Regions from separate parts of the Acidovorax sp. GW823-FHT01C06 genome, predicted to be linked through region 1. Evidence: riboswitches for the same ligand, from Rfam matches in the RefSeq annotation. Region 1 holds a riboswitch; the other holds the start of a gene.
What was found. A riboswitch is a leader RNA that binds a small molecule or an ion and turns the genes downstream of it on or off. The one in region 1 is predicted to bind S-adenosylhomocysteine.

Region 1 (14,393 bases):
ATCAACACGTTGAACACCAACCACACCACACGCCCCGGGTGGCTGCGGGTGACGCGCGCGAAAAAGTTGGACCATGCCAGCGAGCCCGCATACGCGTTGGTGAGGTTGATCTTGATCTGCGACACCACCACGAACACCACCGTCACCGCCACGGCCAGCCCTGGCAGGCCCAGCGCCTGCGTGACCTGGTGAAAGCCTGCGAGGAACATCTGCGTGGGCTCGGCGGCGCGCTGGGCGCCCACCTCGAACTGCAGCGCGGCAAACGCCAGAAAGGCCCCGCCCGCCATCTTGAGCATGCCCATGACGATCCATCCGGGGCCTGCCACCAGCACGGCGCCCCACCAGCGCAGGCGGTTGGCGCACGTGCGCTCGGGCAGAAAGCGCAGAAAGTCCACCTGCTCGCCAATCTGCACCACCAGCGAAAAGATCACCGCAGCCGCTGCACCAAACATGAGCGGGTCGAACTGGCTGCTGCCGCTCTTGAGGCCCGAAAGCCCCGCAAAGTCGCGGTACAGCTGCGGCTGGGCCAGTGCAATCCACACAAAGGGCAGCAGCAGCAGGAACAGCCACAGCGGCTGCGTCCACGCCTGCAGGCGCGATATGAGGGTGATGCCGCGCATGGCCAGCGGCAGGACCACCAGCGACGACGCGATGTAGCACCACTCCAGCGGCCAGTCCACCACCATCTGCAGCGCCAGCGCCATGATGGCCGCCTCCAGCGCAAAGAAGATGAAGGTGAACACCGCATAGATCAGCGACGTGATGGTGGAGCCCAGGTAGCCAAAGCCCGCGCCGCGCGTGAGCAGGTCCATGTCCAGGCCGTAGCGCGCGGCGTAGTAGGCAATGGGCAGGCCCGTCAGAAAGATCAGGAGGCCCACGGTGAGGATCGCCCACATGGCGTTGCTGAAGCCGTAGTTCAGCGCAATCGCACCACCAATGGCCTCCAGCGCCAGGAACGACAGCGACCCAAATGCGGTGTTCGCCACGCGGAATTCGCTCCAGCGCCGAAAGCTCTTGGGCGTGTAGCGCAGCGCGTAGTCCTCCATGGTCTCGTCGGCCACCCACGCGTTGTATTCGCGCCGGAACCGGAAGATGGTCTGCGGCGCGCTCTGGGCGTTGGGTGGGAGCGGTGGGGCCATGCGCAGGCTTCAAGCAAGAAGCGTTCTAGGCGTGCACCGCGTTGGGGCGCTGCACGGGTGCGCGGGGCCATGCGCAGGGTGCGCACCGGGGTGCGTAGGCAGCCCTACGTTAATTGACGTATGGGCGCATGCAAGGGTTGTCCCTAACCTTCATTCCACAGCGCAAACAACAACCCGCTTTCGTCCCGTCCCTTCCTTCATTCATTCACACCGATCCCGCAAGGAGCGCCTTCATGAGCCACCCCTCCGACCCCCGCTTCAGTGACTCCGTCCAGGCCGAACCCGGCCGCCGTCGCATCCTGCAGGCGCTGGGCGCCGCGTCGGTAGCGGGCCTGCCCGCCTGGTCTTTTGGCCAGCCCACGGCGCAGGTCAACACCACCAAGCTGGCCATCACCGACACCGAAGTCACCGTGGGCCAGTTGCACTCGGCCACCGGCACCATGGCGATTTCCGAAACGGGCTCCATCCAGGCCGAGCAGCTGGCCATTGACCAGATCAACGCCATGGGCGGTGTGCTGGGCCGCAAGATCAAGGTGATCAAGGAAGACGGCGCCTCCGACTGGCCCACGTTTGCCGAGAAGTCCAAGAAGCTGCTCATCAACGACCGCTGCGCCGCCGTGTTTGGCTGCTGGACCAGTGCCTCGCGCAAGGCCGTGCTGCCGGTGTTCGAAAAGGAAAACGGCCTGCTCTACTACCCCACGTTCTATGAAGGCCTGGAGCAGTCCAAGAATGTGATCTACACCGGCCAGGAAGCCACGCAGCAGATCCTGTACAGCCTGGAATGGGCCAAGACCGAGAAGAAGGCCAAGAGCTTCTTCCTGATTGGCTCCGACTACATCTGGCCCCGCACCTCCATGAAGATTGCGCGCAAGCACATCGAGAACTTCCAGAAGGGCAAGGTCGTGGGCGAGGAGTACTACCCGCTGGGCAGCACCAACTTCGGCTCGCTCATGAACAAGATCAAGGTGCAAAAGCCCGACTGCCTGTTTGTGGCGGTGGTGGGTGGCTCCAACGTGGCGTTCTACAAGGCGCTCAAGGCCGCGGGCATCACGGGTGACAAGCAGCTGCTCGTCACGCTGTCGGTCACCGAGGACGAAATGACCGGGGTGGGCGGCGAGAACTTCGCGGGCTTCTATTCGTCGATGAAGTACTTCCAGTCGCTCGACAACGAAAACAACAAGAAGTTTGTGACCGCCTTCAAGGCCAAGTACGGCAAGGAGGCCGTGATTGGCGACGTGACCCAGGCGGGTTACCTGGGCCCCTGGCTGTGGAAGGCGGCGGTCGAAAAAGCCAAGAGCTTTGACGTGGACAAGGTGGTGGCCGCATCGCCCGGCATTGAACTGACCACCGCGCCGGAGGGCTATGTGAAGGTGGACGCCAACCACCACCTGTGGAGCAAGTCGCGCATCGCCATGGGAATGCCGGACGCGTCGTTCAAGGTGGTGTCCGAGTCGCCCGCGCTGATCAAGCCCGATCCATTTCCCAAAGGTTATCAATAAACACCCCCTGAGGCGCTTCGCGCCTTCCCCCTCTCTTGCTGCGCGGGAGGGGGACGACACCCTCGGTGCGGGGCGGCCCTTCCTCGGTGTCCCTCGCAAGAGGCCGCCCCATGGCACCGCTGTTCGTTTTCCAACGCTGCCCACGCAGGAGCTGCAACATGACCTTTTCCGAAATGATGAACATCGGCCTCATGCAGGGCTTTGCGGGCCTGAGTCTGTTTGCCGTGCTGCTGCTCATGGGGCTGGGCCTGGCCATCATCTTTGGGCAGATGGGCGTGATCAACATGGCCCATGGCGAGTTCATGACCATTGGCGCCTACACCATCTACCTGGGCTCCACCCTGGCGGCCAACCATGCGCCGCAGATGATTCCGTATTACTTTCCGCTGGCGATCGTGGCGGCGTTCGGATTTGCGTTTGCGGCGGGCTGGCTGGTGGAATGGGGGCTGATCCGCCACCTGTACAAGCGCCCGCTCGACACGCTGCTGGCCACCTGGGGCATCAGCCTGGCCCTGCAGCAATCGTTTCGCACCTTCATCGGCCCCAAGGAGGTCAGCCCGACCTTGCCCGACTGGCTGCTGGGCTCCTGGGCGCCCGCCGAGGGGCTGGACATCCCGATCAATGGCCTGTTCGTGCTGGCGCTGACGGCGGTGGTCACGGGCGGCGTGCTGCTCGCCCTGCACCGAAGCCGCTGGGGCCTGCGGGTGCGCGCCACGGTGAGCAACCGCGTCATGGCCAACGCCATTGGCATCGACACCCAGAAGACCGACCGCCTCACGTTCGCCATCGGCTGCGGCATTGCCGGCGTGGCGGGCGCAGCGTTCACCACCATCGGCTCCACCGGCCCCACATCGGGCTCGCTCTACATCGTGGACGCCTTCCTGGTGGTGACGTTTGGCGGCGCCGCCAGCCTGCTGGGCACCGTGGTGTCGGCCTTCGGCATTGCGCAGACGCAGTCCATCACCGAGTTCTTCATGGCGGGCTCCATGGCCAAGATGATCACGCTGTCGCTGATCGTGCTGATCCTGATGGTGCGGCCGCAGGGTTTGTTCGCCTCCAAAGTTCGCCGATGAAATTCGCTCAACTGTCCATTTCCTTCGAGCCCACCGGAGTCTCCGCATGAACGCCCTCAAAGCCTGGATCCTGCGCTACCAGCTCGCCAGCCTGGTACTGCTCACCGTGCTGCTGGCCGTGGTGCTGCCGCTGGCACTCGACATCTTTCGGCTGAACCTGGTGGGCAAGTACCTCACCTATGCGTTCGTCGCCATCGGCCTCGTGATGGTGTGGGGCTACGGCGGCGTGCTCAGCCTGGGGCAGGGCGTGTTCTTTGGCCTGGGGGGCTATGCCATGGCCATGTTCCTCAAGCTCGAGGCGTCGGACCCCATCAGCACCAAGATCCAGTCCACGCCCGGCATCCCGGACTTCATGGACTGGAACCAGATCACCGAGCTGCCCAGCTTCTGGATTCCCTTCAAGAGCCTGCCGTTTGCGCTGGCAGCGGTCATCGTGGTGCCCACGGTGCTGGCCTGGGTCATCAGCTTCGCGATGTTCAAGCGCCGCGTGGGCGGCGTGTACTTTGCCATCATCACGCAGGCCGTGGCGCTGATCCTGACCGTGCTCATCATCGGCCAGCAGGGCTACACCGGGGGCGTGAACGGCATGACGGACCTCAAGACCCTGTGGGGCTGGGACACGCGCACCGACAGCGCCAAGTACATCCTGTATTACGTGTGCGTGGCGCTGCTCATCGGCTCCATCGTCCTGTGCCGCTGGATACAGACCGGCAAGGTGGGCACGCTGCTGCTGGCCATGCGCGACAAGGAAGACCGCGTGCGCTTTTCGGGCTACGACGTGGCCAATTTCAAGGTCTTCACCTTCTGCTTGGCCGCCGCGCTGTCGGGCATCGGGGGCGCCATGTTCTCGCTGCAGGTGGGCTTCATGTCGCCCAGCTTCGTGGGCATCGTTCCGTCCATCGAGATGGTGATCTACGCCGCCGTGGGCGGGCGCATGAGCCTGGTGGGTGCCGTGTATGGCACCTTGCTGGTGAACGCGGGCAAGACGTATTTCTCGGAGAGCTTTCCCGAGTTGTGGCTGTTCCTCATGGCCGGGCTTTTCATCGGCGTGACCATGGCCTTCCCCATGGGCCTGGCGGGCCTGTGGGAGAGCCATGTGGTGCCCTGGTGGAAGGGCCGCCGCGAAGCGTTGCGCCAGGCGTCCGCCCAAGGCCGGGCACCCGCAGTCCGCCCACCCGCCGATGCTGGGCCAGCGGCGGCATCGTCGCCCGTACCGTCTGCCACGCTGCCTGATGGCGTGAGCCGCCAGGGCGTCTGAAACCACCGGAGCACTCCTCATGAGCAACACCGACTTCGCGCTGGCCATTGAAGACCTGACCGTGTCGTTCGACGGCTTCAAGGCCATCGACGACCTCACGCTGTACATCGACAAGAACGAGCTGCGCGTGATCATCGGCCCCAACGGCGCGGGCAAGACCACGCTGCTGGATCTGATCTGCGGCAAGACCCGCGCAACCGGCGGCAGCATCAAGTTCAAGAACGAAGAACTCACCCGCATGGCCGAGCACAAGCGCGTGCGGCTGGGCATCGGGCGCAAGTTCCAGACCCCCTCCATCTACGAGAACCTGTCGGTCTTCCAGAACCTGGAGGTGTCCTACCCCGCGGGCCGCTCGGTGCTGGGCGCGCTGGCGTTCAAGTGCACCGACGAAGTCAAGGCGCGTGTGCAGGTGGTGGCCGAGGACATCGGCCTGGGGGACAAGCTCGACACCGAGGCGGGCCTGCTCAGCCACGGGCAAAAGCAGTGGCTGGAGATCGGCATGCTGCTGATGCAGGAGCCCGAGCTGCTGATGCTGGACGAGCCCATCGCTGGCATGAGCGCCCGCGAGCGTGAGCTGACGGCCGAGCTGCTGCAGCGCATCTGCAAGAACCGCGCGGTGATCGTCATTGAGCACGACATGGAGTTCGTCAAGCGCATTGCCCACAAGGTCACCGTGATGCACCAGGGAAAGATCCTGGCCGAAGGCCCCATGGAGAAGGTGCAGGCGAACCCCAAGGTCATCGACGTGTACCTCGGTCATTGACCTCGCCACCCGCCCACCGAACCCCCACAGGAGCGCAGCATGCTGGAAGTCAAGGATCTGTTTGTGGCCTACGGCCAGAGCGAGGCGCTGCACGGCATCTCGTTTGACGGCCGTGCCAACGAGACCGTGGCCATCATGGGCCGCAATGGCATGGGCAAAACCACGCTGTTCAAGAGCCTCATGGGCGTGATGCCCGTCAAGAGCGGCCAGATCACCGTGGCAGGCCAGGACGTGACCAAAGACGAGAGCTTTCGCCGCGTGGCCAAGGGCATTGCCTATGTGCCGCAAGGCCGCATGATCTTCCCAACCCTCACGGTGCAAGAGAACATCGAGACCGGGCTGGAAAACTCCAAGACGCGACAGATTCCCGAAGACATCTACGCGCTGTTCCCCGTGCTGTGGGACATGCGCCGCCGCAAGGGCGGCAACCTGTCGGGCGGGCAGCAGCAGCAGCTGGCCATTGCCCGCGCGCTGGTCACCGACCCCAAGGTGCTGCTGCTCGACGAGCCCACCGAGGGCATCCAGCCCTCGATCATCAAGGACATCGCCAAGGCGCTCAACGAGATCCGCAAGCTGCGCCAGATCACCATCGTGGTGAGCGAGCAGGTGCTGTCATTCGCCATGGACGTGGCCGACCGGCTGTTCGTCATCGAAGGCGGCCGTCTGGTGCATGAGACGGCACGCGCTGACACCGACCAGCAGCGCATCAAAGCCTATCTGTCTGTTTGACGAAGTTCGCAGCTGCGCCAGCGCAACGTCCTGCCTTCAACCCCTTTCATCACCCACCCCTTCCAAGGAGCACGCCATGGCTGAAACCCTGATCAAGGTCGATCTGAGCAAGTCGCCCACCGAGAACGAGAACATCCACAACCGCTGGCATCCCGACATCCCCATGGCCTGCTGGGTCAACCCCGGCGATGAGTTCGTGCTGGAGACGTTCGACTGGACCGGCGGTTTCATCAAGAACAATGACAGCGCCGACGACGTGCGCGACATCGACCTGACCACGGTGCACTACCTCAGCGGCCCCGTGGGCGTGAAGGGCGCCGAGCCGGGCGACCTGCTGGTGGTGGACCTGCTGGACATTGGCGCCAAGCAGGACAGCCTGTGGGGCTTCAACGGTTTCTTCAGCAAGAAAAATGGCGGCGGTTTTCTGACCGAGCACTTTCCCCAGGCGCAAAAGTCCATCTGGGACTTTCATGGGATGTTCACCAGCTCGCGCCATGTGCCGGGTGTGAAGTACGCCGGCCTCATCCACCCCGGCCTGATCGGCTGCCTGCCCGACCGCAAGATGCTGGAGCAGTGGAACGCCCGTGAGCAGACCCTGATCGACTCGGACCCCACGGCCGGGCTGGCCAACCCACCCTCGGCGGGCACCGCGCACATGGGTCGCCTGACTGGAGAGGCCAAGGCCAAGGCGGCTGCCGAAGGCGCCCGCACGGTGCCACCGCGCGAGCATGGGGGCAACTGCGACATCAAGGACTTGTCGCGCGGCGCCAAGGTGTTCTTCCCGGTGTATGTGGACGGTGCCGGGCTGTCGGTGGGCGACCTGCACTTCAGTCAGGGCGATGGCGAAATCACCTTCTGCGGCGCCATCGAGATGGCGGGCTGGGTGCACATGAAGGTCACGCTCATCAAGGGCGGCATGGCCAAGTACGGCATCAAGAACCCCATCTTCAAGCCCAGCCCCATCACGCCCACCTACAACGACTACCTGATCTTTGAAGGCATCAGCGTGGACGAAAGCGGCAAGCAGTACTACCTGGATGTGAACGTGGCCTACCGCCAGGCCTGCCTGAACGCCATCGAGTACTTGAAGAAGTTCGGCTACTCGGGCGCGCAGGCCTATTCCATTCTGGGCACCGCGCCTGTGCAGGGCCACATCAGCGGCGTGGTGGATGTGCCCAACGCCTGCGCCACGCTGTGGCTGCCCACGCAGATCTTTGACTTTGACATCAACCCCAGCGCCGCAGGGCCGGTCCAGCACCTGGATGGCTCGGTGGCCATGCCGCTGTCGCCCGATCTGGCCTGACCCACGGGGCGCCTTCGCCAGAAAGAAACCGCCATGCCCACCTACGACTACGCCTGTGCCCAGTGTGGCGGTTTTGATGCCTTCCGCCTGCTGGCGGACCGCAACGAACCCGCCGCCTGCCCGGACTGCGGCGCCGCATCGCCGCGCGTGTTTGCCACCGCGCCGCGCCTGGCGCTCATGAGTGCGTCCGCACGCAGCGCCATCGCCACCAACGAGCGCGCGCGGCACGAGCCGCAGCGCTCGGGCGACTACGCCCGCCTCAAGCACCCCGCAGGCTGTGGTTGCTGTTCGTCATCGCAAAGCCGCAAGGCCACGGTGACGGCGCCCAGCGGCGCCAAGGCGTTTCCCAGCAAACGGCCCTGGATGATTTCTCATTGATTGGGGATGCTTCACCATGATTCACGGCGATATCTCCAGCAGCAAGGACACCGTTGGCGTGGCGGTGGTCAACTACAAGATGCCACGCCTGCACAGCAAGGCCGAGGTGCTGGACAACGCGCGCAAGATCGCGGACATGCTGGTGGGCATGAAGACCGGCCTGCCCGGCATGGACCTGGTGATCTTCCCGGAGTACAGCACCCACGGCATCATGTACGACGCCCAGGAGATGATGGACACGGCGGCCACCATCCCCGGCGAGGAGACCGAGATCTTCGCCGCCGCCTGCCGCAAGGCCAAGGTGTGGGGCGTTTTCTCGCTCACCGGCGAGCGCCATGAGAAGCATCCGCACAAGGTGCCGTACAACACCTTGATCCTGATGAACGACCAGGGCGAGATCGTGCAGAAGTACCGCAAGATCATGCCCTGGACCCCCATCGAAGGCTGGTACCCGGGGGACACCACGTACGTGAGCGAAGGCCCCAAGGGCCTGAAGATCAGCCTCATCATCTGCGACGACGGCAACTACCCCGAGATCTGGCGCGACTGCGCCATGAAGGGCGCTGAGCTCATCGTGCGGTGCCAGGGCTACATGTACCCCGCCAAGGAGCAACAGATTCTGATGAGCAAGGCCATGGCCTTTGCCAACAACACCTACGTGGCCGTGGCCAATGCCGCCGGGTTCGACGGCGTGTACAGCTACTTTGGCCACAGCGCGCTGATTGGCTTTGATGGCCGAACGCTGGGTGAATGCGGCGAGGAGGAATACGGGGTGCAGTACGCAGCGTTGTCAAAAAGCCTGATCCGCGACTTCCGCAGGAACGGGCAGTCCGAAAACCACCTCTTCAAGCTGCTGCACCGGGGCTACACCGGCATGATCAACTCCCGCGACGGGGACCAGGGCGTGGCCGCCTGCCCGTATGACTTCTACACCCGCTGGGTGAATGACCCCGAAGGCACGCGCAAGGCCGTGGAAGCCATCACGCGGCCCATGGTGGGCACCGAGGAATGCCCGATGGAGGGCATCCCCAACCCTGACAGCGCAGGCCGCAGCTGACGCCAACGGGGGGTGTGGCGCGGGTTCGCCCGTTCGATGCATTGCAGCGGCCTGAGATCTTCAAACAGTGTCAACCGACTGTGCGAGGCCCGCACTGCGCCCGATAATCGGCCCCCATGCGTGGGCCGTTCTTTTCTATCCTGTGGATGTCGTCCTGTGCGCTGCTGTGCGCCGTGCTCGCGGGCTGCGCGGGCAACGCGCCCACGCAGCGCGGCGAGGTCAAGGGCGCATCCGCCGCGCCCGGTGAGCTGGCCCAGTCCGACATGAACCGCCTGGCCACGCTGGCCATGCAGGAGAACCTGGAGGGCTTGTTCCGCCTCATGGACAAGCTCTACCGCCGCAACCCCGCCGAATGGCGCAAGACCAGCACCACCAGCCGCGAGCACGCCGCCGAGCAGGTGCGCACGGCCATCCTGCAGCGCCAGCCCTGGGCGCCACTGCAGGGGCGTCGTGACATCGCCGCGATGGGCTTTGCGCTGGCGCCGGAGTTTGCGGGAGACCGCGTGGCGGCGTTCATCCATGCGACGGCCGACATGATCATCACGGCCCATGGCGGCAAGACCGAGTTCTTCTTGCTCGATGGTGTGGATGCCCAGCACCTCTACAACGCCGCGCGCAATGTGGAAAGCGCCGTGTGGCTGCTGGCCCAGCGCCGCAATGCCCAGGGCCAGCCGCTGCTGCTGGCCGACGAAATCGGGCCCCAGGGCCGCAACCTGAGCTTCGAGCGCGAGTTCGGCAAGGTCATCGCGCGGCTCGACCTGCTGGCCGCCCTGACCACCGAAAAGTACCGTCGCGCTGCCATCAGCTACGTGCAGGGTATCGTGGGCGGGACTTTCCTGCAGTTTCTGCCGGTGCGTTAAGGGCGATTCGACCGCGTCCAGCGCGGGACGCGCCGTCAGCGCGCGCCGACGCGCATGAACGTTCCAGATGGAAACGTGGCGTTACACTTTGGCCACCCTTCCACTCCAAATCGGGACTTCACCATGCGCCAACGTGCATTGCTGTGGCTCACTGCGTTCTTGTTGGCCATGGTGGCCGCGACCGCAGCGCATGCCCAAGACGCGGACCTTTCCATCACAAAGACCGATGGAGTGACCACGGCCACGCCGGGCGGATCGGTGACCTACACCATCACCGCCAGCAATGCAGGGCCGGACCCCGCCGTCGGTGCCACGGTGGCGGACACTTTTCCGGCCGTGCTCACCGGCACCTGGACCTGCGTGGGCGCGGGCGGCGGCACCTGCACGGCGGCGGGCAGCGGCAACATCAACGATGGCGTCAATCTGCCCGCGGGCGGCTCGGTGACTTACACGGTGAGCGCCGTGATCAATGCGTCTGCGACGGGCACGCTGACCAACACCGCGACGGTGACGTCTGCCGTGAACGACCCCAACCCAGCCAACAACAGCGCCACCGACTCCGACACGCTCACGCCACAGGCGGATCTGTCCATCACCAAGACCGATGGCGTGACCACGGCCGTTCCGGGCGGATCGGTGACGTACACCATCACCGCCAGCAACGCGGGGCCGTCCAACGCGTCGGGGGCCGCGGTGCTCGATACCTTCCCTGCCGCGCTCACCGGCACCTGGACCTGCGTCGGCGCGGGCGGTGGCACCTGCACGGCGGCGGGCAGCGGCAACATCAACGACATCGTCAACCTGCCCGCGGGGGGATCGGTCACCTACACGGTGAGCGCCACGATCAGCGGTTCGGCGACCGGAACGCTGGTCAACACGGCGACGGTGACAGCGCCGGGCGGGGTGACCGATCCCAACCCCGCCAACAACAGCGCCACCGACACCGACACCCTCGCGTCGCAAGCCGACCTGGCCATCACCAAGACGGATGGCGTGACCACGGCCGTTCCGGGCGGCTCGGTCACCTACACCATCACCGCCAGCAACGCCGGCCCATCGAACGCCGCAGGCGCGGGCGTGGTGGACACCTTCCCCGCCGCCCTCACGGGCACCTGGACCTGCGTCGGCGCGGGCGGAGGCACCTGCACGGCGGCGGGCAGCGGCAATATCAGCGACACCGTCAACCTGCCCGCGGGCGGCTCGGTGACCTACACCGTCAGCGCCACGGTGAGTGCGGCGGCCACGGGAACGCTGGTCAACACGGCGACGGTGACGGCACCGGGCGGGGTGACCGACCCCAACCCGGCCAACAACAGCGCCACCGACACCGACACCGTCACGCCGCAGGCGGATTTGGCCATCACCAAGACGGATGGCGTGACCACGGCCACCCCGGGCGGCTCGGTGACCTACACCATCACCGCGAGCAATGCCGGGCCCTCCGGCGTCGCTGGGGCAACGGTGGCGGACACCCTGCCCGCGGTGCTGACCGGCACCTGGACCTGCGTGGGCGCGGGCGGCGGCACCTGCACGGCGGCGGGCAGTGGCAGCATCAACGACACCGTCAACCTGCCCGCGGGCGGATCGGTGACCTACACCGTCAGCGCCACGGTGGGCGCGTCGGCGACGGGGACACTGGTCAACACCGCGACCGTCGCGGCCCCAGGTGGCGTGACCGACCCCAACCCCGGCAACAACAGCGCCACCGACACCGACACCATCGCGGCGGCCCCGAGCGCGATTCCGTCCCTGTCGGAATGGGCGCTGTGGCTGCTCGCCGGCCTGGTGCTGCTGGTCGCGCTGGGCCAGCGCCGCCAGATGCGCTGACCGCGGGCGGGCCAACTACAATCGGCCCCTTGGTCCAAGGAGCGTTGCAGCGGCTTGCCGTGCCCTGGTGGGGCATGGCGGCTCGTCAGGCTTGGGCCGCGCATCCCTCAGTACATTGACAACGACGCTCACCTGAACCCCCTTGTGCCGCGCAGGTGAGCCTTATGTCAGATTTGTCCGTCCCCCCCATGAAGTTGTCCGGCCTGGAGCCTGTCTCCATTGGCGAGGGCACGCTGTTCGTCAACATCGGCGAGCGCACCAACGTCACCGGCTCCAAGGCGTTCGCGCGCATGATTCTGAACGGCCAGTACGAAGAGGCCCTGGCCGTGGCGCGCCAGCAGGTGGAGAACGGCGCCCAGGTCATCGACATCAACATGGACGAGGCCATGCTCGACAGCAAGGCCGCCATGGTGCGCTTTCTGCAGCTCATCGCGTCCGAGCCCGACATCGCGCGGGTGCCCATCATGGTGGACAGCTCCAAGTGGGAGGTGATCGAAGCCGGCCTGCGTTGCGTGCAGGGCAAGGGCATCGTCAACTCCATCTCCATGAAGGAGGGCGTGGACAAGTTCAAGCACGAGGCGCGCCTGGTGCGCCGCTACGGCGCCGCTGCGGTGGTCATGGCGTTTGACGAAAAAGGCCAGGCCGACACCTACGAACGCAAGATCGAAATCTGCGAACGCGCCTACCGCATCCTGGTCGATGAAGTGGGTTTCCCGCCCGAAGACATCATCTTCGACCCCAACATCTTCGCCGTGGCCACCGGCATCGAAGAGCACAACAACTACGCCGTCGATTTCATCGAGGCCGTGCGCTGGATCAAGCAGAACCTGCCGGGCGCCAAGGTCTCGGGCGGCGTGTCGAACGTGTCGTTCAGCTTCCGGGGCAACGACCCCGTGCGCGAGGCCATCCACACCGTGTTCCTGTACCACGCCATCAAGGCGGGCATGGACATGGGCATCGTCAATGCCGGCATGGTGGGTGTGTACGACGACCTGGAGCCCGTGCTGCGCGAGCGCGTGGAAGACGTGGTGCTCAACCGCCGCCCCGACGCCGGCGAGCGCCTGGTCGAGATCGCCGAAACCGCCAAGAGCGGCGCCAAGGACGAGAGCAAGAAACTCGAATGGCGCGGCACGCCCGAGCACCCCAAGACCGTGGGCGAGCGCCTGTCGCACGCGCTGGTGCACGGCATCACCGACTTCATCACCGAGGACACCGAAGAGGCCTACCGCGAGATCCTGGCCAGGGGCGGCCGTCCGCTGCACGTGATCGAGGGCCCGCTCATGGACGGCATGAACGTGGTGGGCGATTTGTTCGGCGCCGGCAAGATGTTCCTGCCCCAGGTGGTGAAAAGCGCGCGCGTGATGAAGTCCGCCGTGGCCCACCTGATCCCCTACATCGAGGAAGAAAAGCGCCAGGACGAACTGGCAGGGCGCGACGTGCGCAGCAAGGGCAAGATCGTCATCGCCACCGTCAAGGGCGACGTGCACGACATCGGCAAGAACATCGTCACCGTCGTGCTCCAGTGCAACAACTTCGAGGTGGTGAACATGGGCGTGATGGTGCCCTGCCACGAGATCCTGGCGCGCGCCAAGGTCGAGGGCGCCGACATCGTGGGCCTGTCGGGCCTGATCACCCCCAGCCTGGAAGAAATGCAGTACGTCGCGGGCGAGATGCAGAAGGACGAGCACTTCCGCATCAAGAAGATCCCGCTGCTCATCGGCGGCGCCACCACCAGCCGCGTGCACACCGCCGTGAAGATCGCGCCGCACTACGAAGGCCCCGTGGTCTACGTTCCCGATGCCTCGCGCAGCGTCAGCGTGGCGCAGAGCCTGCTGGGCGACGGCGTGCAGAACTACGTGGACGAGCTGAATGCCGACTACGACAAGGTGCGCATCCAGCACGCCAACAAGAAGGCCACGCCCCTGTGGCCCCTGGCCAAGATCCGCGCGAACAAGACACCCGTGGACTGGTCCGCCTACCAGCCCGCCGTGCCACGTGCGCTGGGCCGCCGCGTGTTCAAGAACTTCGACCTGGCCGAGCTGGCCAGGTACATCGACTGGGGCCCGTTCTTCCAGACCTGGGACCTGGCCGGCCCGTACCCCGCCATCCTCACCGATGAGGTGGTGGGCGTGGAGGCCACGCGGGTGTTTGCCGATGGCCAGGCCATGCTGAAAAAAATCATCGAAGGCCGGTGGCTCACGGCCAGCGGCGTGATGGCGCTGCTGCCCGCCAACAGCGTGAACGACGACGACATCGAGTTCTACACCGACGACACCCGCACCGAGGTCGCCATGACCTGGTACGGCCTGCGCCAGCAAGCGGAAAAGCACACCATCGACGGCGTGACCCGCCCCAGCCGCTGCCTGGCCGACTTCGTGGCGCCCAAGGAAAGCGGCATTGCCGACTACGCCGGCATGTTCGCCGTGACGGCGGGCCTGGGGATCGAGAAGAAGGAAAAGGCCTTCATCGACGCGCTGGACGACTACTCCGCCATCCTGTTCAAGAGC
Region 2 (14,393 bases), on a different contig from region 1:
AGGTTTCGACATGGTTGGTCAACGCCAGGGGTTGCTTGGCAATCATGATCGAGGTTTCGCGGCCGAAGTAGGACTGGATGTCCTTGCCGTTCACCGTGATCTTGCCGGAGCCTTTTTTCAGAAACACGCGGGCGACGCTGGACTTGCGACGGCCGGTGCCATTGTTCCATTCACCAATCATCTCAAGGCTCCTTAGATTTCCAGCACTTTGGGCTGCTGGGCGGTGTGGGGATGCTCAGCACCACCGTACACCTTGAGTTTCTTGATCATCGCGTAGCCAAGGGGGCCCTTGGGCAGCATGCCCTTGACGGCCTTTTCCAGCGCGCGGCCGGGGTGCTTGGCTTGCATGTCGCGGAAGTTCGTGGCCGTGATGCCGCCGGGGTAACCCGAGTGGCGGTAGTACACCTTGTCCAGGGACTTGGTGCCGGTGACCTTGAGCTGGGCGGCGTTGATGATGACGATGAAGTCACCGGTATCGACGTGAGGCGTGTAAATGGCCTTGTGTTTGCCGCGCAAACGGAGAGCAACTTCGCTGGCTACTCGTCCGAGGACCTTGTCGGTCGCGTCAATCACAAACCACTCGTGCACAACCTCAGCGGGCTTGGCGCTGAAAGTAGTAGTCATGAGTTTTCTCTTATGAAGAGGGTTTGGCGGGTCCTTTTCCACGGTCGGTGCTTCTCTGAAGGAAGCCTCTTAGGTGGCGAAAATGTCTCCGCCGCGGGACCACAAAGCGCTGCGAAGCCCTCGATTATACGAATTTGCGTGCCAGGGGCGCAAGCCGCCCGTGCGCACAGTGCTCCAGGCCCCGGCGGCCACCCTCAGTTGGGGGTCTGGCGGCGGCGCTGCTCCTCGGCCTCGTAGCGGCGGCGGTTTTCCACGCACACGGCCTGCCCCGCCTGCGACGGCTTCTGGCATTCCTGGTGGATGCACATGGGCCGCGCCAGAAAATTGGCGTCAGCACAGGCCTCCTGCGGACTGGGCACGCGCGGCGGCAGCGGGCGAGGCTTGGGCTCGGCCACGACCGGGGGCGGCGGTGGCGGGGGTTCCTCGTGCACCACGACCTGCACGGGTGCGGGCTCGGGCGCCGCGCGCTTCGCGGTCCGGGGCGGCGTGCGCGGCGCGGAGGCCGGAACAAAGGCAGGCGCAGGCAGGGATGCAGCCACCGCAGCGCCCGCCGCGCCGTCAAGGGAAGCCACCGCAGCCGGCGCGCTCGCAGCCATGTCGGCCAGCGCGGTCTCCACCAGGGCGGGCGGCGTGGCAGCCGGCCGCTCGGCCATCTCGGTGATGATGTCGTCGTGCGGCGCCTTGCTGCTCTGGGCCCAGCGCAGTCCTGCCGCCGAGGCCACCACGGCAAAAACGGCCACGCCCAGCCAGACCACCACGGGGGAGCGCCGCGCCGTTCTGGCCGCCTTGCTTGCGGCACGGGGAACCTCACGCTCCATCGGCCGCAGCCGGTGATCGTGCGCATGCCGCGCAGCGGCCCCGTGCCGGTGGCCGGCCGCAGGGTCGTCATAGCGGGAGTCGTCGGCCACGACGGTATCCCCGGCGTCGATGAAGACCGTGTCTCCAGCCTCGGCGGCCACCGTGTCCGGCCCCCCGAGCATCACGGTGTCGCCGCCGGCCGCGGCCTCCTCCCCGGAGGGGGCGTCCTCGCGCGCATCGCGGGCGGGCGCCTGCACCGCGGCGCGCGGCGCCTGGGGCGGTATCTCCACCACGCTGCTGGCCGCGGACGTCACATCCACCGTGGGCGTGAGCAGGCCCGGGCCGGGCTGGTCGGCGGGCTCGACCCAGATGTCGCCCAGATCGGCACGGAAATCGAAATGTTCGCTTCCTTCCGGCGCGGACGTCATCTCCATGAGCTGCAGGAACGCATCGATGCTCTGCGGCCGGTCCTCGGGCTTGAGCGCCAGGGATTGCGCGATCGCCGCCACGAAGGGCGCGGAATATTCCACGCCGAACTGGCGCTTGACGGTTCTTGCCACCCGGGAGAACGACACCATGCGATCACGGATGGAACGCAGGGTCGCGGGCAGCGGGGTGTCGTTGCACAGGCAGCCATGCACCACGGCGGCCAGGGAGTACAGGTCGCTCCAGGGGCCCTGGCGCAGTTCCTCGTCGCCGTCGGAATACTGCTCGATGGGTGCGTAGTTCACCTTGAGCACGGCCGTGTGCTTGCGGTCCTGGTCATTGATCGCATGCCGGGCGGCGCCCAGGTCCAGCAGCACCGGAGGGCCACTGTCCTGCAGGAAGATGTTGTCGGGCGAAATGTCCCGGTGCAGGGTTTTCCCGTCGTGCAGCACCCGCAGGGCGCCGAGCACCGACCACAGCACCTTGCGCAGCCAGATCTCGGGGGGCGGGGTGCGCATCTGGGCGCGGGCCTGCTTGAACGTCATGCCGGTGTACAGCGGCATGACCATGTACGCGGTGTTGTTGGCCTCCCAGAAGCGGAACACCTTCACGAGCGAGGGATGGTCGAACTGGGCCAGCAGGCGCGCCTCTCCCACGAAAGACGCCAGCCCGGCATGGAAGGTCTGCTGGTCGGACGACGACCGCACCCACAGCGACTGGCCCTGCGCACGGCCCGCCAGCGCCGAAGGCATGTACTCCTTGATCGCCACCGCCCGGTGCAGAGAATGGTCGAAGGCCTTGTAGACCATGCCGAACCCGCCCACGCCAAGGAGCGCCAGGATCTCGAATTCCGCGAGGCGGGTGCCGGGGGGCAGCGCATCCACATGGCTGACACCACTGGCAGAGGCTTGGCTGGAACTTGCGATCATGGTGAAGAGAATGGGGCGTGAATGCAGGCTTCGGCGGGGGATTGTGAGCGAACGGGTGCCAAGGCCGTTTTCATCGCAATCATGAAGCATGCCAGCATGCATGACAGAAACAAAAGGCTTCCGGTCTGCCAAAAAAGTTACACACCCTGGTCAGACAAGCGCCGATTGTGCCGCGCCATGGGGACAGGCAGCGCCCGGGCCCATGACAAATTCGCATCGGATCATGACCGCGCGCCCGGGGCCTGCCGCCGGGCCATGGCCCCATCGACTACGCTGCGCCGGGGGCGCACTCGTTACCATAGGGCCATGTTCAGTTATCGCCACGCCTTCCACGCAGGCAACCATGCCGATGTGCTCAAGCACACGGTCTTGATCGCCGCCTTGCAACACCTTACCGAGAAAGACGCGGCACTGACCGTGCTGGACACCCACGCGGGCGCGGGACTGTACCGGCTCGATGGCGACTATGCCAGCACCAGCGGCGAGGCCGCGGACGGCATCGTCCGGCTTTTTGCACCCACCGCGCCCGCCCTCACGCCCGCCCTGCAGGCCTATGTGGACATGGTCCGCGCCTTCAACCAGGGCAGTGCGCTGCGCGTGTACCCGGGCTCCCCGTTCATCGCCCAGCGCCTGCTGCGCGGCCACGACAAGCTCAAGCTCTTCGAGCTGCATCCCACGGACCTGCGGGCGCTGGCGGGCAACGTGGCCCAGCTGGAGGCAGGCCGCCAGGTGGCCGTCCTGCACGAAGACGGGTTTGAGGGGATCAAGAAATTCCTGCCCCCGCCCGCCCGCCGCGCGCTTGTGCTCTGCGACCCCAGCTATGAAATCAAGAGCGACTACGCCAAGGTGCTCGACATGGCCGCCGACTCGCTCAAGCGTTTTGCCACCGGTACCTATGCGTTCTGGTACCCCATCATCCCGCGCCCGGAAGCCCACGACCTGCCGCGCCGCCTCAAGACGCTGGCCACCAAGGCCGGCAAGGGCTGGCTGCATGCCACGCTCACGGTCAAGAACAGCAAGCTCACTGAAAACGCCGCGGGCGACGTCAAGCGCCCCGGCCTGCCGGCCAGCGGCATGTTCCTGATCAACCCGCCCTTCACCCTGAAGGCGGCGCTGAAGACCGCGCTGCCGCAGATGGTGGAATTGCTGGCGCAAGACAAGCACGCCACGCACACGCTCGAATCCGGCGGCTGACGGCGGCGGTCAGGGGGCGGGGCAGTCCCGCTCGCCCTCGTCCAGCGCAAAAAGCTCCACGGGCTTGAGCCCCAGGCCCACCATCCCCAGCACCTCGGCGGCCCCCCGGCTCAGGTCGATCACGCGGTTGCCCGTGTGCGGGCCCCGGTCGTTGATGCGGACCACGACCGAACGGCCCGTGGCCTGGCTGCGCACGCACACGCGCGAGCCGAACGGCAAGGTGGGATGCGCCGCGGTGAGCGCCTTCATGTCGAAGGGCTCTCCGCTGGCCGTGCGGCGCTTGTGGAACTTCGCGCCGTACCAGGAGGCCAGGCCCACCTCGTCGGCGGGCAGGCGCAGCTGCGGGGCCTGCGGGCTTTCGGTGCCATCCTCCCGCCCACCGGGGCGCGGCGGGTCGATCAGCATGGCCTCGCCCGGCACGCTCAGCAGGTGCGGGGCCAGTGCGTCGGCCTCGGCGGACAGCCCCTGCGCACGCCCCCAGGACGAGCAGCCCCACACCGAAACACCGCAGCAGACCACCCCGAGCACCTTCCACCACAGGGCGGCCCGGCGGCCCTCCACCGGGCCCGCCACCGCGGCATCGCCGCGCGGCTGGCGCATCAGATCCCCAGCCGGCGACAGATCTCCAGCGTCGCGGCACTCTGGTTCATCGTGTAGAAGTGCAGGGCCGGCACGCCGGCACTGCGCAACCGGTCGCACAGGTCGGTCACCACATCCAGGCCAAAGGCCTTGATGCTCGCCGTGTCGTCGCCGAAAGACTGCAGGCGCAGGCGTATCCAGCGGGGAATCTCGGCGCCGCAGGCGTCCGAGAAGCGCATCAGCTGGGTGGAGCTGCCGATGGGCATGATGCCGGGCACCACGGGCACATCGGCGCCCAGGCGCTGCGTGTCTTCCACGAAGCGGAAGTACGCATCGCTGTTGTAGAAATACTGGGTGATCGCCGAGTCCGCTCCGGCCTGCACCTTGGCGATGTACGCCTTCAGGTCCGCCTCGGGCGACTTGGCCTGGGGGTGGACCTCGGGGTAGGCCGCCACCTCGATGTGGAAGTCCCGGCCGGTCTCCGCACGGATGAAGGCCACCAGGTCGCTGGCGTAGTGGAACTCCCCGCCCGCGCCATAGCCGCTGGGCAGATCACCGCGCAGCGCGACCAGGCGCTTGACGCCCATGTCCTTGAGCATGGCAAGCTGCTCGCGCACGGACTGGCGCGTGGCGCCAATGCACGAGAAGTGCGAGGCTGCGCCGACCCCCTCGGCCAGGATTTCGCGCACCGTGCCAAACGTGCCCTCCTGCGTGGAACCGCCCGCGCCGTAGGTCACCGAACAGAAATCAGGGTGCAGCGCATACAGCTGCTGGCGCGCGGTGCGCAGCTTGTCGGCCCCCTCCGGCGTCTTGGGCGGGAAAAACTCGAAGCTCACCGGGAAACCGATGCCCTGGGCATTGGCAGCAATCATGTGGCCCTCCTCGCATAAACAAAAAATTCACGGTTGCCGTCGCCACCCTGGATCGGGCTGTCCAGCCAGGCGTGCACCGCCAGGCCCAGTTCGGCGCAGCAGTCACGGATGCGCTTTTCCACCACGGCGTACAGCGCCTCGTCGCGCACGATGCCGCCCTTGCCCACCTGGCCGGGCTGCAGTTCGAACTGCGGCTTGACCAGCATGAGCAGGTGGCCGTCGGGCCGCAGGAATGCGGCGATGGCAGGCAGCACCAGGGTCAGCGAAATGAAGGACAGGTCGCCCACCACCACGTCGAACAACGGGGTCGTGTCCACGCCCGCGCATTCGGCGCGGCGCCGGCGCTGGACGGGCAGCGTGCCCAGCGCGCGCGCCTCGGCACGCTGCGCACGCTCGGACTTGAAGGCTTCGATGTCCTGGTCCTTGGCGTCGCCGCTGTCATCGTAGGCGTCGTCCACCAGCCCGCCGTTGCGCATCCAGCTGTAGGGCGCCTCGGGCTGGGTCTCGTTGTCCTCGTCCACATCGACGGCTTCGGAGAGCGCGTCCTCGCACGCCTGCTGCAGCGCCTCGGCGGTCAGCGAGCGCGCATTCACGCCCTCGACGCAAACCACCCGCAGATCGCTGTGCAGCCGCTCGTGCAGCTGGCCGTGGCCCACGTCCACGCCGACGACCTGCGCCGCGCCCTGCTGCAACAGGCAATCGGTGAACCCGCCGGTGCTCTGCCCCACATCCAGGCAGCGCAGCCCGGCCACGGGCAGGCCCGTGGCCCCCAAGGCGCCTTCCAGCTTGAGCCCGCCGCGCGAGATGTACTTGGCCTCGGCATCGTCCAGCAGCTTCACCTCGGCCACGGACGGGATGTCATCGCCGTTCTTGGCCACCTTCTGCCAGGGCGCGAGCGGCGACAGGCGCCACTCGACGCCTGCAGCAATCAGTCGCTGTGCCTGCGAACGCGTGGCCGCATGGCCGGACTCCACCAAAAAAACATCTGCGCGCATGCGTCACTCTCTCGTCAATCGACGATGGATTTCATAGCCAAAATGGCTTCTACCGCTTTATCCACAAGCGCTGGCCGCTCCCAAAAAAGGAGCACCAACAGCCACCCGCACGATCAGTAGCGGTACGTGTCGGGCTTGTACGGGCCTTGCTTGGGCACACCGATGTAGGCGGCCTGCTCGTCGGAAAGTTCCGTCAGCATCGCGCCCACCTTCTTGAGGTGCAGGCGCGCCACCTTCTCGTCGAGGTGCTTGGGCAGCACGTAGACCTTGCCGTTCTCGTAGTAGTCGCTGTGGGTGAACAGCTCGATCTGGGCGATGGTCTGGTTGGCGAAGCTCGACGACATCACGAAGCTCGGGTGGCCCGTGCCGCAGCCCAGGTTCACCAGGCGGCCCTTGGCCAGCAGGATGATGCGCTTGCCGTCCGGGAAGATCACGTGGTCCACCTGGGGCTTGATCTCTTCCCACTCGTACTGCTCGAGCGTCGCGACCTGGATCTCGTTGTCGAAGTGGCCGATGTTGCAGACGATGGCCTGGTCCTTCATGGCCTTCATGTGGTCGTGGGTGATCACGTCCTTGTTGCCGGTGGTGGTCACGAAGATGTCGGCCTTGTCGGCGGCGTATTCCATCGTCACGACCTTGTAGCCTTCCATCGCGGCCTGCAGGGCGTTGATGGGGTCGATCTCGGTCACCCAGACCTGGGCGCTCAGGGCGCGCAGGGCCTGGGCAGAGCCCTTGCCCACGTCGCCGTAGCCGGCCACGCAGGCCACCTTGCCGGCGATCATCACGTCGGTGGCGCGCTTGATGCCGTCCACCAGCGACTCGCGGCAGCCGTACAGGTTGTCGAACTTGCTCTTGGTCACCGAGTCGTTCACGTTGATCGCGCGGAACATCAGCGAGCCCTTGGCCGACATTTCCTTCAAGCGGTGCACGCCGGTCGTGGTCTCTTCGGTCACGCCGATGATCTGCGCGCTCTTGCGGCTGTACCAGGTCGGGTCCACGGCCAGCTTGGCCTTGATGGAGGCGAACAGGCAGGTTTCTTCTTCGCTGGTGGGGTTGGCGATCAGCGATGCGTCCTTTTCGGCGCGCTTGCCCAGGTGCATCAGCAGCGTGGCGTCGCCGCCGTCGTCCAGGATCAGGTTGGGGCCTTCGCCTTCGGTGCCGGCGGGGCCGAAGTCGAAAATGCGGTGGGTGTAGTCCCAGTATTCGGCCAAGGTCTCGCCCTTCACGGCGAACACGGGCGTGCCGCTGGCGGCAATCGCGGCGGCGGCGTGGTCCTGCGTGGAGAAGATGTTGCACGAAGCCCAGCGCACCTCGGCACCCAGGGCCTGCAGCGTCTCGATCAGCACGGCGGTCTGGATCGTCATGTGCAGGCTGCCGGTGATGCGGGCGCCCTTGAGCGCCTGCTTGGCGGCGAATTCCTCGCGGATGGCCATCAGGCCGGGCATCTCCGTTTCGGCGATGCGGATCTCTTTACGGCCCCAGGCGGCCAGGCCGATGTCGGCAATGATGCAGTCGGTGTTGACCGGGGCGTTGACGCGTGCGTTCATGATGGTGTGCTCCAAAGCATGTTTGAAAGACCACATTCAGCGCGGGGATGAGACGGAAGGCTCACCACACGAGAAGTGGATGAGCGTCGTTGCTAGATGACTCCGAGCCTCACGCCCCGCCAGTGCTGGGGACGCTGCAACGCTCCTCGGATCGGCGGATTATAAAAGCAAGTGCGGGAGGCGAGGGAGCGCCCCGCCTCGGTGCCTTGGGCCGCGCTACGGCGCCAGCACGACCACGTGGCCTTCCTGCGGATCGATGCGGCCCGCATGCAGGTCCTCGACCAGGGCCTGCGCCGCCGCGAAACCCTGGTGTTCGCGCACCCGCATCCAGGGCTGGTGCGCGCTGCCGACGCGGTCGATGAACGCGCGCTGGGCGGCATTGAACTTCTGGTTGACCACCTCGGGGCCCCAGTCCGCATTGCGCTTCCTGATCTGCACCGGCGCGAAATAGAACACGGGCGCGGGCCCCGGCAGGGCCGTGTCGCGCAGGAAGTGCGTGTTCTGCGCCGACCCCGCATAGCAGTCGTACACCAGGGCATCGCCCAGGTGGTGGTGCACGCGCGAGCGCAGATCCTCGTCGCCCGAGAAATCGACATACAGCGTGGGCACACCGGCATCCAGGGCCTCCAGCTCACCATACGCCACCGTGCGCTGGTAGCAGCCCAGGCCCTGCACGAAGGCACTGTTGCGCGGCGCGGTGAGCCCCAGGCGCTCGATCTGCCCGGGCCCCTCCAGGCAGAACGCGGTGCCGTAGGCCGTCTTGCTCGATGCGCTGGAGAACAGCAGCCGCCGCGCGCCGAAAAATCCGTTGTCCTGCAGGAAGTCCGCCAGCATGAACGACGTGATGAACAGCGGCCGCACCAGCATCTGGTAGTTTTCATCGCCTGCCCGGTATGCCGGGTCGGCGCTGGTGCGCGTGTACTGGTTGTAGGCCGAGGTGAGCGACTGGCGGTGCTCCGCGCCGTCGTAGAAGCCCCGGGCCGTCACGCGCACCGGCGCCATGCGCACATGGCTCGCAATGGGCCAGTAGCCGTAGAAGCGCTCGCCCACGGCCACGCCCTGCACGCCGGAGGCCACCACGTCGGCAAAGCCCCACACGGGCATGTGGCCCCAGCCCGCTTCGCCCGTGGGGAAAAAGTCCCAGTACTTCATCGCGTCGCCAAAGGCGGCGTAGGTGATGTTGTTCGTGGTCACCGCCACGCGGTCCACGCGCAGCAGGGCCTCGCCGGGCTGCAGTGGAGCAAGGGGGAGCTCCTCGGTGCGGGTGTGATTCAATGCATTCCTGTCGGTCAACAGGCGGGTGAGCAGCGTCATGGAAAGTCTCCGTTTCAAGGGTGAAAAAACACTCAGGGCACTGTATGGCGCCCTGCCGCCGCGTGGGTTCGGAAACCGGTGAACCCGCCGCGCAAGACCCTTGCCGCCAGCTCCAGCGCGGCCCCCAGGCCGCTCAAGCGCCCCCGCCAGGCCCGGGCGCGCTTCACGGTGCAGGCCATCTACGACGCCTTTGTTCGGATTTGGCAACGCGACGGCTGGGACAAGCTCACCACGCGCAATGTGGCGCTGGAAACCGGCATTTCCGTCGGCACGCTGTACGACTATTTCCCCAACAAGACAGCGCTGCTGTCGGGCTATGTGCGCCACTGCGTCGAGGCCCTGCTCGCCGCCATCGACCGCGAGGCCGTGCAGCCCGAGGGCCTGCCATGGACGCAGCGCATTCACCATCTCGTGCGCCTGGTGTGCGGCGTGGATGCGCCCGGGCTGCCGCCCTTCCACCCCGACATGCTGGCGCTGGAGGCGCAGATGGCCGAGCCCCGGCACCACCGCCGCGTGCACGAAGAGCTGGCCGCCGCCTGGGGCCGGGTGATTGCCGCCTGCACCGACCTGCCCCGCCCGCCCGGGCAAGCACTGCTGCAGGCGCTGCACCTCTCGGCCTGGGGTGGGCGGCGCTATGCGCTGCTGCTGCAGCTCGATCCCCCCGCCATGCGGCAGTGGGCCGACGGTGTGGAGCAACTGTGCTGCGCCGCCATCCTGCAGGCCGCCAGCGCGCCGGGCTGAAGCCCTGTCACCTGCGCGGCTGCCTTGCCCCGCGGGCCGCCCGACACTGGCGCCCTCACCAAAAAACACCAACGGAGCACTGCATGGACCCCAAGGACAAGGTCATCATCGTCACCGGCGGCGCCAGCGGCATCGGCCGCAGCATCGCGCGGCGTTTTGCGCAGGAAGGCGCCCGCGCCGTGGTCGTGGCCGACCTGCACCTCGCGCCCGCGCAGGCCGTGGCCGACGAGATCGGTGGCCTGGCCGTGCGCTGCGATGTGTCGAAGGAGGCCGACATCCAGGCGCTGGTGGCCACCACGCGCGAGCGCTACGGCCGGGTCGATGCCTACATCTCCAACGCAGGCATCCTGGGCCGCCCGGGCGGCATCGAACTCGAGGACCCACTGTGGGACGCCATGTGGAACATCCACGGCATGGCCCACGTGTGGGCCGCACGCGCCGTGGTGCCCGAGATGGTGGAGCGCGGCGAGGGCTTCTTCCTCGTCACGGCCTCGGCGGCCGGGCTGCTGACCATCGTCGAGTCCGCCCCCTACGCCGTCACCAAGCATGCCGCCGTGGCCTTCGCCGAGTGGCTGCGCATCGCCTATGGCCGCAAGGGCGTGGGTGTGGCCTGCCTGTGCCCGCAGTCGGTGCAGACCGCCATGGTGACGGGCGATGGCGGTTCGGCCTCGCACGACGGCATCCTGCCGCCCGAACAGGTGGCGGGCGACGTGCTGGCCGCCATGCAGGACGGGCGCTTCCTGGTGCTGCCCCACCCCGAAGTGGCGCAGTACTTCCGCAACAAGGGGCAGGACTACGAGCGCTGGCTGGGCGGCATGCAGAAGATGTATGCCCGGCACGCCCAGGCGCAGGCACAGGCCAGCTGAACGGAAACGGGCGTTGAAGAACGGCCGGAAGAGGGTTCGCAGCGGGCGCCGGTAAAATCGCCGCTTCCGGGCGCCGCTGCGCCTGCCGCGCCGACTGCCGCAGAGTCCTGCCGCAGCGCGCCCTGCCCCTCTTCTGGAACCCCCCTGTGTCCTACGCCTCAGAAACCCGGCGCCGCCGCACCTTTGCCATCATTTCCCACCCCGACGCCGGTAAGACGACGCTGACGGAAAAGCTGCTGCTGTTCTCGGGCGCGATCCAGATCGCCGGTGCCGTCAAGGGCCGCAAGGCCAGCCGCCATGCCACCTCGGACTGGATGGAGATCGAAAAGCAGCGCGGCATCTCGGTGGCCTCGTCGGTGATGCAGATGCTGTACCGCGAACACGTGATCAACCTGCTCGACACGCCCGGCCACAAGGACTTCTCGGAAGACACCTACCGCGTGCTCACCGCCGTCGATTCGGCGCTGATGGTGATCGACGCGGCCAACGGCGTGGAAGCGCAGACACGCCGCCTGATCGAGGTTTGCCGCCAGCGCGACACGCCCATCATCACCTTCGTGAACAAGATGGACCGCGAGGTGCGCGACCCGCTGGACATCATGGACGAGGTCGAGCGCGAACTGGGCATGCCCTGCTGCCCCATGACCTGGCCCGTGGGCCAGGGCAAGGCCTTCGGCGGCATCATCAACCTGCGCACCCAGACGATGACGGTGTTCGAGTCCGGCAGCGAGCGCCGCCCGCAGGACTTCGAGGCCATCCCGCTGTCCGACGAGGCCACGCTGCGTGCGCGCTTCGGCGCCGAGTTCGATGCGGCGCTGGAGAGCATGGAACTGGCCGTGGGCGCATCGCCCGCCTGGGACCACGAGGCCTTCCTGGCCGGCAAGCTCACGCCCGTGTTCTTCGGCTCGGGGGTGAACAACTTCGGGGTGATGGAAGTGCTCGACGCCCTGGTGGACATGGCCCCGCCGCCCGGCCCGCGCGTGAGCACGCTCGAGGTCAACAAGCAGCCCGTGGTCAAGACCATCCAGCCCGAGGACGAGGGCTTCGCCGGCGTGGTCTTCAAGGTGCAGGCCAACATGGACGCCAACCACCGCGACCGCATCGCCTTCGTGCGGGTGGCCTCGGGCAAGTACATGCCGGGCATGAAGCTCAAGGTGCAGCGCACCGCCAAGGAACTGCGCCCCACCAGCGTGGTGACCTTCATGAGCCAGCGCCGCGAGGCGGTGGAAGAAGCCTACGCGGGCGACATCATCGGCTTCACCACCCACGGCGGCGTGCAGCTCGGGGACACCATCACCGACGGCGCCAACCTGCAGTTCACCGGCCTGCCGTTCTTCGCGCCCGAGATGTTCATGACCGTGGTGCTCAAGAACCCCCTGCGCACCAAGCAGCTGCAGCAGGGCCTGGCCCAGCTGGGCGAGGAAGGCGCGATCCAGGTCTTCAAGCCCGACGCCGGCGGCAACATGCTGCTGGGCGCCGTGGGCCAGCTGCAGTTCGAGGTGGTGCAGCACCGCCTGAAGGCCGAGTACGACGCCGACGTGCGCCTGGAAGGCTGCCAGTACACGGGCGCCCGCTGGATCACGGCCGACAACGCGGCCGACCTGCGCGCCTTCACGGACGCCTACCCGCTGCGCCTGGCGCACGACGCGGCCGATACGCTGGCCTACCTGTGCACCAGCCCCTATGACGTGCGCCTGGCGCAGGAGCGGTTTCCCAAGATCCACTTCCACCCGCTGCGCGAGCATGCGGGCCTGGCGCTGCAGAAGGCGGGCTGAGCCCAGCGCCCCCCGCGTGCCCCATCTCTCTGCAATGTCCTTTCACAATAGGAAACCATGGGCTGCCTGGATGTGGCCCTTGCTGGGCTGCATGATCGGCTGGCTGCGCATCTACCCACAGATGAAGGGTGGACTGCACCCGGACGCTGAGTATGTTTATCTGCCAGCCGCAAGAGCGCTGCTGGATCAGGGCTGGTCTTTTTTTGCATCCGCTGCAAGCTACAGGGTCGCACCACTCGGCTATGTATGGCCCGCACTGTGGGGCGCCGATCCCGTCTGGATCCGTGGAGCCAACTGCGTGCTGTGGGCAGGCTGCATGCTGGCCGCATGGCGCTGCGCGACCTTGCTGGGTGGACTCCGCGCCGGTGTGGTCGCCATTGCGCTGCTCGCCTTGCACCCAGAACTGATCAAGTACTTCCCCACGGAGTTGACGGAGCCCATCTTCCTTTTCGGCCTTTTTGGCTGGCTCTGGACAATTGCCGAGTGGTTGATTGGTCAAAACGAATCGCGCACCCTGCGCGCGTCCAGTGCGGCGTTCCTGACGCTGACCCTGCTGTCGCGGCCTGTGCTGCAGTTGCTGGTTCCGCTGGGCCTGCTCGCCACCCTGCTTCTGGCATGGCACTGGCGCCGAAGCGCGCGGCCCCCTTGGCAAGCTGCCGCACGGCTGTGCAGGCAAATGGCCTGGATCCTCGGTATCAGCTTGGCATTGCCTGCCATGCTAACTTTGAAGAACGGGCTGCTTTTTGGACTCTGGGGGCTGGGAACGGGTGCCGGCACCGGCCTCTACCTGGGGGTGCACCCGCTGTTCCAGGGAACCGAGCCCGCGTTTCTCGGACTGGCCTATGACATCAACGATTTGGTCCTCAAGGTCACCGGGAACCGTGATCACCTGACCCTCGCTGCGGATCGTGTGGCGTCTTCCGCAGCCTGGATACAGATCGGTAGTCTGTCTTTGGGTGAAGGTCTTGCGTTTTTCTCACGCAAACTCTGGTGGTGGATGGCGCACCATCCTGCCTCACTCGCAGTGCACGGCAATGCGCTGCGCACCATCCGGCTGTTTGAATGGCTGGCCCTGGCGGCGTGCACCATCCACATGGCTTGGGTGTGGCGCCACGAGGGCTGGACCGCATTCCGGCATCGACTTCCAACTCCCCATTTCGCCTCCACCACAACGGCGTCGCCGCCATGGTCAGCAGGGCGGCAACTGGTGATGTGGCTGTTTCTCGCAGGAGTCGGCGGCCTAGTACTTGCACAGCTGCTGCCCATTCTCTACAACAGCCGCTATAGCTCTGCACTGCTCGACCCATGGTTGCTGTTGTTGACGGGCTTCAGCACCGCCTATTTTCTGCACCCATATCGGTTTGCGGGAGGTTGGCACCCCAGCCGATGGCACCTAGCCCTGATCGGCCGCAACCCGGCGACATGCCAGCGGGTCAACTTGTGGCCTGGGGTGATCACGTTACCCGCCTTGCTCGTGATCGCGGTGCTGTGCTTCAACACGGTCCGCCGCTATGAAATGGTAGCCATTGACAACAATCGTATAGGGGCGCACCGTGAACGGCTGGTTTTTTCGGACCATGCCGGCCTATCGGCGAGCGGGATGGCCCGCCAACCCGATGGACAGTGGCTGATGACCGAATCACCAGCGGTATTGGCCTTGTCCGTTTCCGCTGAGGAGGTCGCATCGCTCAGGCAGCAGCGGCGGTACAACGCGCTCTGGGAAGTCCACATGG

Region 2: another riboswitch for S-adenosylhomocysteine. It lies ahead of ahcY (adenosylhomocysteinase); the one in region 1 lies ahead of metH (methionine synthase).

Annotation. Positions count from the first base shown of each region.
Region 1 is NZ_JBXAKN010000001.1:90,194-104,586, forward strand. Features, by position in the region: gene AC1RCS_RS00425 (hybrid sensor histidine kinase/response regulator) at 1-1,139, opposite strand, end outside; gene urtA (urea ABC transporter substrate-binding protein) at 1,373-2,638, shown strand; gene urtB (urea ABC transporter permease subunit UrtB) at 2,797-3,711, shown strand; gene urtC (urea ABC transporter permease subunit UrtC) at 3,758-4,969, shown strand; gene urtD (urea ABC transporter ATP-binding protein UrtD) at 4,989-5,732, shown strand; gene urtE (urea ABC transporter ATP-binding subunit UrtE) at 5,772-6,461, shown strand; gene fmdA (formamidase) at 6,538-7,764, shown strand; gene AC1RCS_RS00460 (FmdB family zinc ribbon protein) at 7,798-8,142, shown strand; gene AC1RCS_RS00465 (aliphatic amidase) at 8,159-9,199, shown strand; gene AC1RCS_RS00470 (hypothetical protein) at 9,316-10,059, shown strand; gene AC1RCS_RS00475 (IPTL-CTERM sorting domain-containing protein) at 10,183-11,886, shown strand; S-adenosyl-L-homocysteine riboswitch at 11,917-12,023, shown strand; gene metH (methionine synthase) at 12,075-14,393, shown strand, end outside.
Region 2 is NZ_JBXAKN010000004.1:58,545-72,937, reverse strand. Features, by position in the region: gene rpsI (30S ribosomal protein S9) at 1-181, opposite strand, end outside; gene rplM (50S ribosomal protein L13) at 193-624, opposite strand; gene AC1RCS_RS10825 (serine/threonine protein kinase) at 819-2,777, opposite strand; gene AC1RCS_RS10820 (23S rRNA (adenine(2030)-N(6))-methyltransferase RlmJ) at 3,084-3,971, shown strand; gene AC1RCS_RS10815 (septal ring lytic transglycosylase RlpA family protein) at 3,981-4,571, opposite strand; gene metF (methylenetetrahydrofolate reductase [NAD(P)H]) at 4,571-5,422, opposite strand; gene AC1RCS_RS10805 (TlyA family RNA methyltransferase) at 5,419-6,417, opposite strand; gene ahcY (adenosylhomocysteinase) at 6,531-7,964, opposite strand; S-adenosyl-L-homocysteine riboswitch at 8,039-8,118, opposite strand; gene AC1RCS_RS10795 (DUF2855 family protein) at 8,181-9,278, opposite strand; gene AC1RCS_RS10790 (TetR/AcrR family transcriptional regulator) at 9,357-10,019, shown strand; gene AC1RCS_RS10785 (SDR family oxidoreductase) at 10,103-10,885, shown strand; gene AC1RCS_RS10780 (peptide chain release factor 3) at 11,032-12,660, shown strand; gene AC1RCS_RS10775 (hypothetical protein) at 12,752-14,393, shown strand, end outside.